DNA from 3 places in the Janthinobacterium sp. HH106 genome. Region 3 is predicted to be linked to each of the others. Evidence: predicted binding sites of a transcription regulator. Region 3 holds the regulator's gene; each other region holds the start of a gene.
The links. Region 3 encodes sigma-54, which starts transcription at its own class of promoters, with help from an activator protein. Its sites were predicted from a motif close to TGGCANGNAANCTGCTTT; they were not measured.
Positions count from the first base shown of each region.

Region 1: a site for sigma-54 is predicted at 1,831-1,848, ahead of JAB8_RS10545 (EDSAP-1 family PEP-CTERM protein). Genes of this name have one in related genera too.
Region 2: a site for sigma-54 is predicted at 1,242-1,259, ahead of JAB8_RS02580 (circularly permuted type 2 ATP-grasp protein). Genes of this name have one in related genera too.

Region 1 covers NZ_LRIC01000019.1:150,083-153,358, reverse strand. Annotated here, with positions in the region: gene JAB8_RS10565 (hypothetical protein) at 1-552, shown strand, start outside; gene JAB8_RS10560 (dodecin) at 687-893, shown strand; gene JAB8_RS10555 (hypothetical protein) at 909-1,220, opposite strand; gene JAB8_RS10550 (hypothetical protein) at 1,371-1,745, shown strand; gene JAB8_RS10545 (EDSAP-1 family PEP-CTERM protein) at 1,945-2,931, shown strand; gene JAB8_RS10540 (LytR C-terminal domain-containing protein) at 3,002-3,276, opposite strand, start outside.
Region 2 covers NZ_LRIC01000002.1:459,511-462,786, forward strand. Annotated here, with positions in the region: gene JAB8_RS02580 (circularly permuted type 2 ATP-grasp protein) at 1-1,206, opposite strand, end outside; gene JAB8_RS02585 (HAMP domain-containing sensor histidine kinase) at 1,377-2,504, opposite strand; gene JAB8_RS02590 (hypothetical protein) at 2,588-3,276, opposite strand, start outside.
Region 3 covers NZ_LRIC01000073.1:81,540-84,815, reverse strand. Annotated here, with positions in the region: gene JAB8_RS27105 (enoyl-CoA hydratase/isomerase family protein) at 1-407, opposite strand, end outside; gene raiA (ribosome-associated translation inhibitor RaiA) at 539-898, opposite strand; gene JAB8_RS27095 (RNA polymerase factor sigma-54) at 968-2,446, opposite strand; gene lptB (LPS export ABC transporter ATP-binding protein) at 2,451-3,206, opposite strand; gene lptA (lipopolysaccharide transport periplasmic protein LptA) at 3,206-3,276, opposite strand, start outside.

The DNA of each region.
Region 1 (3,276 bases), on a different contig from region 3:
CAGCATGAAGTTGGCTTGTCCGCATTGACGGGAACGATACGTAACGCGACCCGCAGCGAAGGGCGCGATACCCGGCGCAATGCGGTGGCGCTGCACTACCGGGGCGGCATGGGGCCATGGATTGTCATGCTGGAAGCTTTGCGCTACAGCTATGGCACCAGCCACGGTGTGACCCAGACCTACGGCGGGCTCGACCCAAACAGCTTCGTCATCCTGGGCGCATTCGGTTATCCCTACCCGGTGGCGGCCAAGGGCGATATCTATATCGCCAACCTCAGCTACGACATCCCTGGCACGCTGGGACCGCTTGGCGGATTCAAGCTGTATAACGACTACAGCATCCTGCGCAAACGTGTCGGCAACTACAAAAGTTCGGTGCAGAATGTTAGCGGATTGAGCTTTTCTTCCGGGAAATGGGTGTTCTATGCCGACTTCATGCTGGGCAAGCACCATCCGTATCTGTCGCCGGACACAGGGGGGTTGGCGTCGACCTCCGTCCAGCATGACGGCTACACGCGCAGGATCAATTTACAGGCTGGATACTATTTCTGAGCGGGCAATCTTGCTGACATGGCCGATGGCATGCTGCACCGCGCAATGACTATCAGCACGTTTAGGCGCAAGATGAGCACGTGCCTGCGCAATGCAGGCTCCCGATGTCTGGCTTGCCTACCTGGGGAAATATCATGTCCGCACACACTTACAAGCTGATCGAACTGGTCGGCACGTCGACCGAGAGCAGCGATCAGGCGATACGCGATGCCATTGCCAAGGCGGCGCTGACGGTCAAGCACATGGACTGGTATGAAGTGACGGAATCGCGCGGGCATATCGTCGATGGCAAGGTGGCGCACTTCCAGGTCACGCTGAAGGTCGGCTTCCGGCTCGAATAGCGTACTGCGGCGCATTCACCGCCGCCCGGCTACTGCCCGGCTCTCCAGCCACTCCCGGCCGCCGGCCTCCAGCGCGGCCTCGATAACCTTTTCCGGCAAGCTGTAGACGGTCGCCCAGCTGGCGCGGCCGTCCTGCGTATTCGCGGGGAAGCTGTGCGTTTCAATCGGCCAGTGGTATTTGCGTTTCAGCGCTTTCACGATGGCGGCCAGCGAGACGCGGCCTTGCAGCGGTTCGGCGCCGGACTGGTCGCGGTTCGACAGCAGCACGGCCAGGACCTGGCCGCGGCCCGTGCGTGCGCCGGGGAAAGTGGGGGTTTTGTTTGCCATGGCCTATTTTACCGGGCAAGCCATGATGTGCCGCACCTTTGATCTGGCGCAAGCGCCGCAACGGCGTTGCGGCCACGATGAGCATTTCGCCAGGCGTGCCGGCGCCCCTCCGGCAGCCTGGGCTAGCGACAAGGGGCACAGGAGAACATCATGCACAGCCTGAACATCCACGCCATGCAATGGCAGCCCGTCGCCGATATTTCCGCCGTCGATCCGCTGCTGCCCGACGACCTGGCGTGTTTTCGCGAACTGCGCGACGTGCTGCAGCGCTATGGCGCGCTCGACCGCTTCGGCATTTCCCTGATCCACCGCCATTTCGACATCGCCGACGACGAAGAGCTGATGGAGTACACGGATGCGGCCGCCCGCACGTTGACGGTGAAGCCTGTCAAGAAAAGCGACATCGACTGGCAGCACACGACGATTACCAACTGGAAATTGACGGAAGGCGAGGAAGTGGCGCGCATCGGCTGCGGCTGCGCGCGCAATTCGGGTGGCCACCTGGGTTATCACCGGGGCACCTGAAAGCGGCGTCGGCCTTTCTTACACTTTGCTTCCACCGGCTCAGTCTGCTTTACGCAAGCACTTGATTCCATGTGCTTTTTTTGTGTGGCATACAAGCTGCTTATCACTGTCTACGAGATGAATTCAGACAAGTCATTCTGGACATTCTGGATTCTTTCTCCCCCGGATTTCCCGAGACTGACTACGATAAGAGGCTGCGATGAACGTCGATCACACACGAAACAAGACCCTGGGTTGGCTGGGCGCACTGGCGGCGGCAAGTCTGCTGGCCAGTGGTCAGGCGCAGGCAGGTGCGTACGGCCTGGCCGTCAACGAGTTGAACAATTTCCGTATCACCACCAGCGCTGGCGCGCTGTCGCTGGCTGGCGCCAACCGCAATGCCAGCGACAGCGCCTTTTTCCAGGGCGGCGTGGCCGTCAATCCGCGCGCCGTCAATACGGGTCCGGCTGCCAACGCCGACGTGCTGCAAGTGTGCTCCGGCACCGGCTGCAGCGCCTCGCCGCAAAACCACTACGCGCCCACCGCTGCACTGGAGTTCGCGCGCGGCGATGCGCATTCCTTCGGCAATATGCTCACTGCCGCCGGCTCCACCGTCAGCGCCGTGTCAGAAGCGCAGCGCAACACGGTGGGGGCGGCGTCCTCCACGGCCGGCGACACGCTGACCGGCTCCGTCAACCTGACCCTGTCGAGCGCCGGCTTCATCACCTTCAGCTTCATGGGCCGACGCGACCTGCGCACCAGCGTGACGACCATGGGCGACAAGTCGAACGTGTCGATCATGGATATCTTCAATATCTCGTGCAATGCCGCCAGTCCCGTCGGCTGCCTGTCGCATGCGAATGCCGACGGCGTGATCTTCCAGTTCGCGCCTGATGGCGATGCCAGCAATGGCAGCGACATCAATGGCAACCATACGGTCGGCAGCCTGGACCCGTTCAGCCTGAACATGACGGCCGGCACCAACGACCCGGCCACCGGGCGCGCCTTCACGAATGGCTTCGCGATGTTTTCCCTGACCTCGAATTTCGCCCTGCCCGCCGGCAGCTACACCTTGAATTTTTCCAAGTCCACGCGCACCGACATCGTCGTCATCGATCCCTTGCAAGTGCCGGAGCCAGGCACCCTGTTCCTGCTGGGGACGGGATTGGCCGCCCTCGCCTTTACGCGCCGCCGCCAGGCTAAATAAGCACTGGCACGCTCAAAAGCACGCGGCGCCCGCAAAAGGCGCCGCGTTTTTTTATGCCAGCCGATGCGTGTTAACCGAGCCGTGCCAGCGCCTGGCGCGCCAGCTGCAATTGCTGCAGATAATAGCGGTGCAGCATGGCGGGGTCGCTCAAGTCGCGCCCCAGTACCAGGCGCAGCTCGCTGGCGGGACAGTCGGCGGCCTGGGTCTGCACCTGGGTCTGCACCTGCGTTCCCAGCTGGCGGGCCAGCTGGCGCGCCGCCTGTTCCTGCGCGGGCCGGTATTCGACGCGCGTGCGCGCCACCTGGAAGCTGGCTTCATTGGCCAGGCGCACCACCTGCACGGGCG
Region 2 (3,276 bases), on a different contig from region 3:
GCCGTCCGGATTGGCCAGCAGGCGCTGGCGGAAATCCTCGATCTGCGCCAGGCTCGACGCGGGCCCCACCAGCATGCCGTAGCCGCCCGCGCCATGCACTTCCTTGACCACCAGTTTCGGCAAATTCGCCAGCACGTAGGACAGGTCGGCCGCCTTGCGACACTGGTACGTCGGCACGTTGTTGAGGATCGGTTCCTGCGACAGGTAGAACTTGATCATGTCGGGCACGAAAGGGTAGATCGACTTGTCGTCGGCCACGCCCGTGCCGATGGCGTTCGCCAACGTCACACGCCCGGCGCGGTAGACGGACAGCAGGCCCGGCACGCCCAGCGAGGAATCGGAGCGGAAGGCCAGCGGGTCGAGGAAATCGTCGTCGACGCGGCGATAAATGACGTCGACGCGCTTGGGCCCGCGCGTGGTGCGCATGTAGACGGAATTGTCGTTGACAAACAAATCCTTGCCTTCGACCAGTTCCACGCCCATCTGCTGGGCCAGGAAAGCGTGCTCGAAGTAGGCGGAGTTGTACATGCCGGGCGTCATGACGACGACCGTCGGGTCATCGACGCCCATGGGCGCGACGGAACGCAAGTTGTCTAGCAGCATATCCGGGTAATGGTCGACGGGCGCGATGCGGTTGCGGGCGAACAGTTCCGGGAACAGCCGCATCATCATCTTGCGGTCTTCCAGCATGTAGGATACGCCGGACGGCACCCGCAGATTGTCTTCCAGTACATAGAATTCGCCCTGGCCCGCGCGCACGATGTCGACGCCGGCGATGTGCGCATAGATGTCGGAAGCGACGGCAATGCCCTGCATTTCCGGGCGGTACTGGGCATTCTTGTAGATTTGCTCGGCGGGAATGATGCCCGCCTTGATGATGTTTTGATCATGATAGATATCATGGATGAACATGTTCAAGGCTTGCACGCGCTGGACCAGGCCCGTCTGCATCTGCGCCCATTCGGCGGCGGGGATGATGCGGGGGATGGTGTCGAACGGAATCAGGCGTTCCGTACCGGCATCGTCGCCGTAGACGGCAAACGTGATGCCGACGCGGCGGAACGTCAGGTCGGCTTCAGCCCGCTTGCGGGCGATGGTCTCGGGCGATTGCTGTGCCAGCCAGCTGCTGAATTCACGATAGTGTTCGCGTACCTTGCTGTCCGTCCCCACGTCATCTGCAGTCATTTCATTGAAAAAATTTGCCATGTTGTGATTTCCCTTGAGCCGTGTCTGACTATAGCTCAGCAGGAAGCGTGCCAATGGCGCACGCCCGAAAGTATGTAAAAAATGACCACTTTTGTGGCGTAAAACCGTCATCCGCACCGCTTTGGTGCGCTACGGCAGCGATTTTGCCGGCAGATGGGGCGTAGCTGCGATCAGGTGCCTGGCGTGACGAAGGGCCGGCAATCGATCGGCAGGTCGATGGTAAACGTGGTGCCCGTTTCCGGCGCACTGTCGACCAGCGCGCTGCCGCCGTGGCTTTCCGCCACGTTTTGCACGAAGGGCAGGCCGATGCCCCAGCCGGGCGCGTTGCCTTCGTGCTCGCGGCGCAGGTATTCGAAGATGCGCTGCGTCTGGTCTTGCGCGATATTGCTGCCCGTGTTGTGCACGCTCAAGATCATGCGTTCGCGCAAACTGTCGATATGAATATGGATGGGACCGTCGTTGCCATACTTGACGGCATTGACGACGAGGTTTTCCAGGGCACGGCGCAGCGAATTTTCGCACCACCAGCCCGTCACGGAGGTGCCGCTGACCACGCATTTGCCCGGATGGCCGATATTGACGCTGTCGGCAACCTGCCGTGCCAGCGGCAGTACGTCGAGGCGCCGCAGGACGAGGGGCAGCTTTTGTCCCCGGTGGTAGCTGAGCGTATCGAGCAATTCCTGGATCATGTCGTCGAGGCGCTTGCCGTGCTCGATAATTTTCAGCGCCAGCGCCGCCACGTCCGGCTGTTGCGCGCGCCGCTGCAGCAGCTGTGCACTGTTGAGCATGACGGACAGGGGATTGCGCATGTCGTGCGACAGCCCGGCGGCGATGCGGCGCTGAAAACTTTCGTGCATGGCGGTAAATTCCAGGATGGCTTCGCGGATGCCCGTATCGATCGAGGCATTGATCACCTTCCAGTCCTTTCGCCGCAGCGGCACGCCCGCCTCCAGCGCGGCGGCGGCGAAGCAGTCGCGGAAAATCTGGTATTCCTGAATTACCTGTTCCGGGCCATAGCTGGTCATGCGCGCCCGTTCGTTGCCATGCACGGCAGGCGCGTTGGTGTTGCTGGTGGCGTCGTCGCGCGGGTAGCCTGGCGTGAGCGCTTCGGCCAGGTTGTCGAAGAAGGCGGGCAAGGTGTTGATGAGGATGGGCGTGAGCAAGGCATCGGCGCCGCGTACCTTGGCGCGCACCTCGTGCTCCCACTGCGTCAGCACGGCATCGCGCATGCTGAAGATGCGCCGCGTGCGGGCGGGCATGTCCAGCGCGTGCATTTTCTGGTCAGAGGCATAGGTCATCGCGGCTCCCCATCGACATCCCGGCATCCGCGCGATGCAAGGCGGGAGCTAAAGTATCCTCCAAATCGGCGCGCAGGTGGCGTTCAATTTGACGCGTGGGCGCCCGTCATGACGGCGCTCAAATGGCTGAGGGCCGCATCCCATTGCTCCAGCGAAAAGTTTTGCGGGTCGTCATGACCGTTCGCAAAGCCCGTATCGAGCACGGCGTGGAAGGCGGGAATCAGCCACGTGCCCTTGCGCACGCTGGCGGCGATATACAGCAGGGCCAGGCGGTCGTATTGGGCCGGCGTAAAGCCGGGATCGGGCGCCAGGCCATCGTTGCCCTTGCCGCCGCCGGGCACGGAGTTGCGCGGCTGCACCAGTTCCACGTGCAGGAACAGGCCCGTCAGCGACGGCTTGTCCTTTTCCAGCTTGCTGGCGTAGCCGGGCGTGCCGAAGTCGCGCACGGCCAGGGAATCGCCGAGGCGGTTCACGTAGACATGGCCCTTCGGACCGCCGCCGAGCGCCGGATTGCGCAAGCTGAAATCGTTGAAATCCCAGCTGGTGTCGTTGATGTGATCGGGAATGGTTTCGTTGAGAAAATTCGGGTAGCTGGTGTCGTGGATGACGAAATAGCGGGCCATGGGCGCGGCCAGCCGGCCCACGGCGCGCGACAGCGGTGCATCGACGGCGCCGCCCGCGTCCGCTTCGCTGATCGATTGCTGCGCCAGCCAGGCGCGCAGGGCGACGGGGGCGATGCCCGTGCGCTGGCCGACGTGGGCGGCAAGAAAGG
Region 3 (3,276 bases):
CGGCCCGTGACGATGCGCAGGCGGTTGCCGGGCCCCGCTTGCGCCACGCCCATGCCGCCGCCCATCACCACCCCATCCATGACGGCGATATACGGTTTCGGATAAAAATGGATCAAATGATTTAAAGCATATTCTTCCGTAAAGAAATCTTCCAGCAAGGCGCTGCCGCCCTGCGGCGTGGCCAGGCCCGCATCGTAAAAGAAACGGATGTCGCCACCCGCGCACAGGGCTTTTTCGCTGCTGGAGCGGATCACCACGGCGTCCACCTGCGGATCGTCGCGCCATGCCAGCAAGGCCGCGCTCAGGGCGCGCACCATCTCCAGCGACAGGGAATTCAAGGCTTTCGGACGGTCGAGCACGATGTGGCCCGTGCGGTGGCGGATGGAAATCTGGACGAGGTCGCTCATGGCAGGCAGGAAAGAAGTGAAAGTGCAAACATTCTAGCGCCTGCGCGGCGAACATTGCGTTTCGCTGGACGCAAAAAAGGGCGCAATGTGCGCCCTTAGTTGATCACAGCCGGTTGAAAGTCGCGGGCCGCTTAGGCGGGGGCGAATTCTTCTTCCGAACTGTCTGGCAGATGCTTGATCGCCTCTTTACCGTGCCCTTGCACTTTGGTTTTGTATTTCATCACTTGCCTATCGAGCTTGTCGATCAGGGTATCGATCGCGGCATACAGGTCGTGTGCCAGGCTTTCCACATAGACAGTTTTGCCACTCAGACGCAGGTTGACTTCGGCCTTTTGGCGTTTTTCTTTCTCTTTGAGGTTGTCGACGGTCAGAATCACGGCGATATCGATAACTTGATCGAAATGACGTTTCACGCGCTCCAGCTTCGTTTGTACGTATTCACGGATGGCTGGTGTCACTTCGATATGATGTCCGCTGATGGTGAGATTCATACACACTCCTAAAGATGATCGGGTTCGTGCGGTCCATCGTATCCGGCCCGCAGAGGAACCGAAAAAAACTTACAAACACTTACGCAGGCTCACTGGCGGAATTTTTAACGCTTCCCGGTATTTGGCAACAGTACGTCGCGCAATCACCATGCCTTGTTCCCCCAGCATGTCCGCAATCTTACTGTCGGATAAAGGATTTTTAGGGTCTTCTGCTCCTGTCAGTTGCACGATCAATGCCCGTATCGCCGTCGATGACGCTTCGCCCCCCGCTTCGGTGGCGACGTGGCTACCAAAGAAATATTTCAACTCGAACATGCCGTGCGGGGTCAGCATGTACTTTTGAGTTGTTACCCGCGAGATAGTACTCTCGTGTAAACCCAGTGTATCAGCTATTTCACGGAGCACAAGGGGGCGCATGGCAACAGCCCCATGCGAGAAAAAGTTCTTTTGTCTTTCTACTATCGCCTGCGCCACGCGCAGAATCGTGTCGAAGCGCTGGCGCATATTCTTGATCAGCCACTTGGCTTCCTGCAACTGTGCACCCATGGCACCCTCGCCCTTGCCCTGCTTGAGCAAGTTGGCGTACATGGCATTGACGCGCAGGCGCGGCATGACGTCGTTGTTCAGGGTCACTTGCCAGCCATTGCGCGCGCGCTTGACGACGACGTCGGGCACCACGTAATCGGACACGTCCGCAGCGAACACGGCGCCCGGATGCGGGTTGCACTGGCGAATTACCGTCTGCGCTTCACGCAAGTCTTCATCGTCGCAATCGAGGGCTTTTTTCAGCTTGTTGAAATCGCGCTGGGCAAACCAGGCCAGGTGCTTTTCCACGATGACGAGGGCCATGCGCCGCGTCACCATGGCGATGTGCGGCAAGCGCTTGATTTGCAGCGCCAGGCATTCGGACGCATTGCGCGCGCCCACGCCCGGTGGATCGAAACTTTGCAGCAGCGACAAGGCCGTGCGCATCTCGTCGGCATCGATTTCCAGCTCTTCCGGCAGGCGCGCCAGGATGTCGTCGAGCGACTCTTCCAGGTAGCCATTGTCGTCGAGCGCGTCGATGATCAGCTCGACCAGCGCGCGGTCGCGCAATTCGAGCACCGTCACGCGCATCTGCTCCATCAGGTGTTCGCGCAGGGTGCAGTGATGGGCCTCCAGTTGCGGGCGGGAATCTTCGTCGTCGGGCGCCTTGCCCCGGCTCGCCTCGCTCCAGTCGCTGTCGCCGCCATCCGCGGCGGCCGGGCCCTCGCCCGCCTCGCCGTCAAAGGTTTCCGCTTCGGCCGGCGCCGCGGGCGCCTCCTGGCCTGGCGGCTGGGGCGGCGCTTCGGCCGGCGCGGCCGTGGAGCTCAAGGCCCCGTCGGACAGCAGGCGCAGCGAACGGTCGAGCGGATCGTCGAGGCGCTCGAGCAAGGGATTGTCCGTCAGCAGTTGCTCGAGTTCCTGGTGCAATTCCAGAGTAGACAATTGCAACAGGCGTATCGATTGCTGCAACTGCGGCGTCAGTGCCAGGTGCTGCGAAGTGCGCAGCTGCAATGATTGTTTCATTGGCTTACATGCGGAAGTGTTCGCCCAGATAGACCCGGCGTACCGACTCGTTCGCGATGATGTCGTCGGGGCGTCCCGACGCCAGTACCGAGCCCTGGTTGATGATGTAGGCACGGTCGCAAATACCCAGCGTCTCGCGCACATTATGATCGGTGATCAGCACGCCGATATTGCGCTCCTTCAAGAAGCGCACGATGCGCTGGATCTCGATCACGGCGATCGGGTCGACGCCGGCGAACGGTTCGTCGAGCAGCACGAAACGGGGATCGGTGGCCAGGGCGCGGGCGATTTCCACGCGGCGGCGCTCGCCGCCCGACAGGGACAGCGCCTGGTTCTCGCGCAACTTTTCAATCTGCAAGTCGGCCAGCAGTTTATCCAGGCGTTCCTCGATCTCGGCCTTCTTCAAAGGACGGCCTTCGACGGTCTGGATTTCCAGCACGGCGCGGATATTGTCTTCCACCGTCAGCTTGCGGAACACGGACGCCTCCTGCGGCAGATACGACAGGCCCATCTGTGCGCGGCGGTGGATCGGCAGGCTGGAAATGTCCACGCCGCTGATGTCGATGCTGCCGCCATCCGACGGCACCAGGCCGACGATCATGTAGAACGAGGTGGTCTTGCCTGCGCCGTTCGGGCCCAGCAGCCCCACCACTTCGCCGCATTCGACTTGCAGCGAGACATCATGCACGACTTGCCGCTTGCCATAGGTTTTCTGCAGTCCGCGAACGATCAGGGTGCTGCCGCAACGGGTATTGTCCATTATTTCGTTCCTGGCACAGGTGTGGCAGGCGCTTTCTCCGCCGCGGGCGCCTTGGTCTTCGGCTGGATCA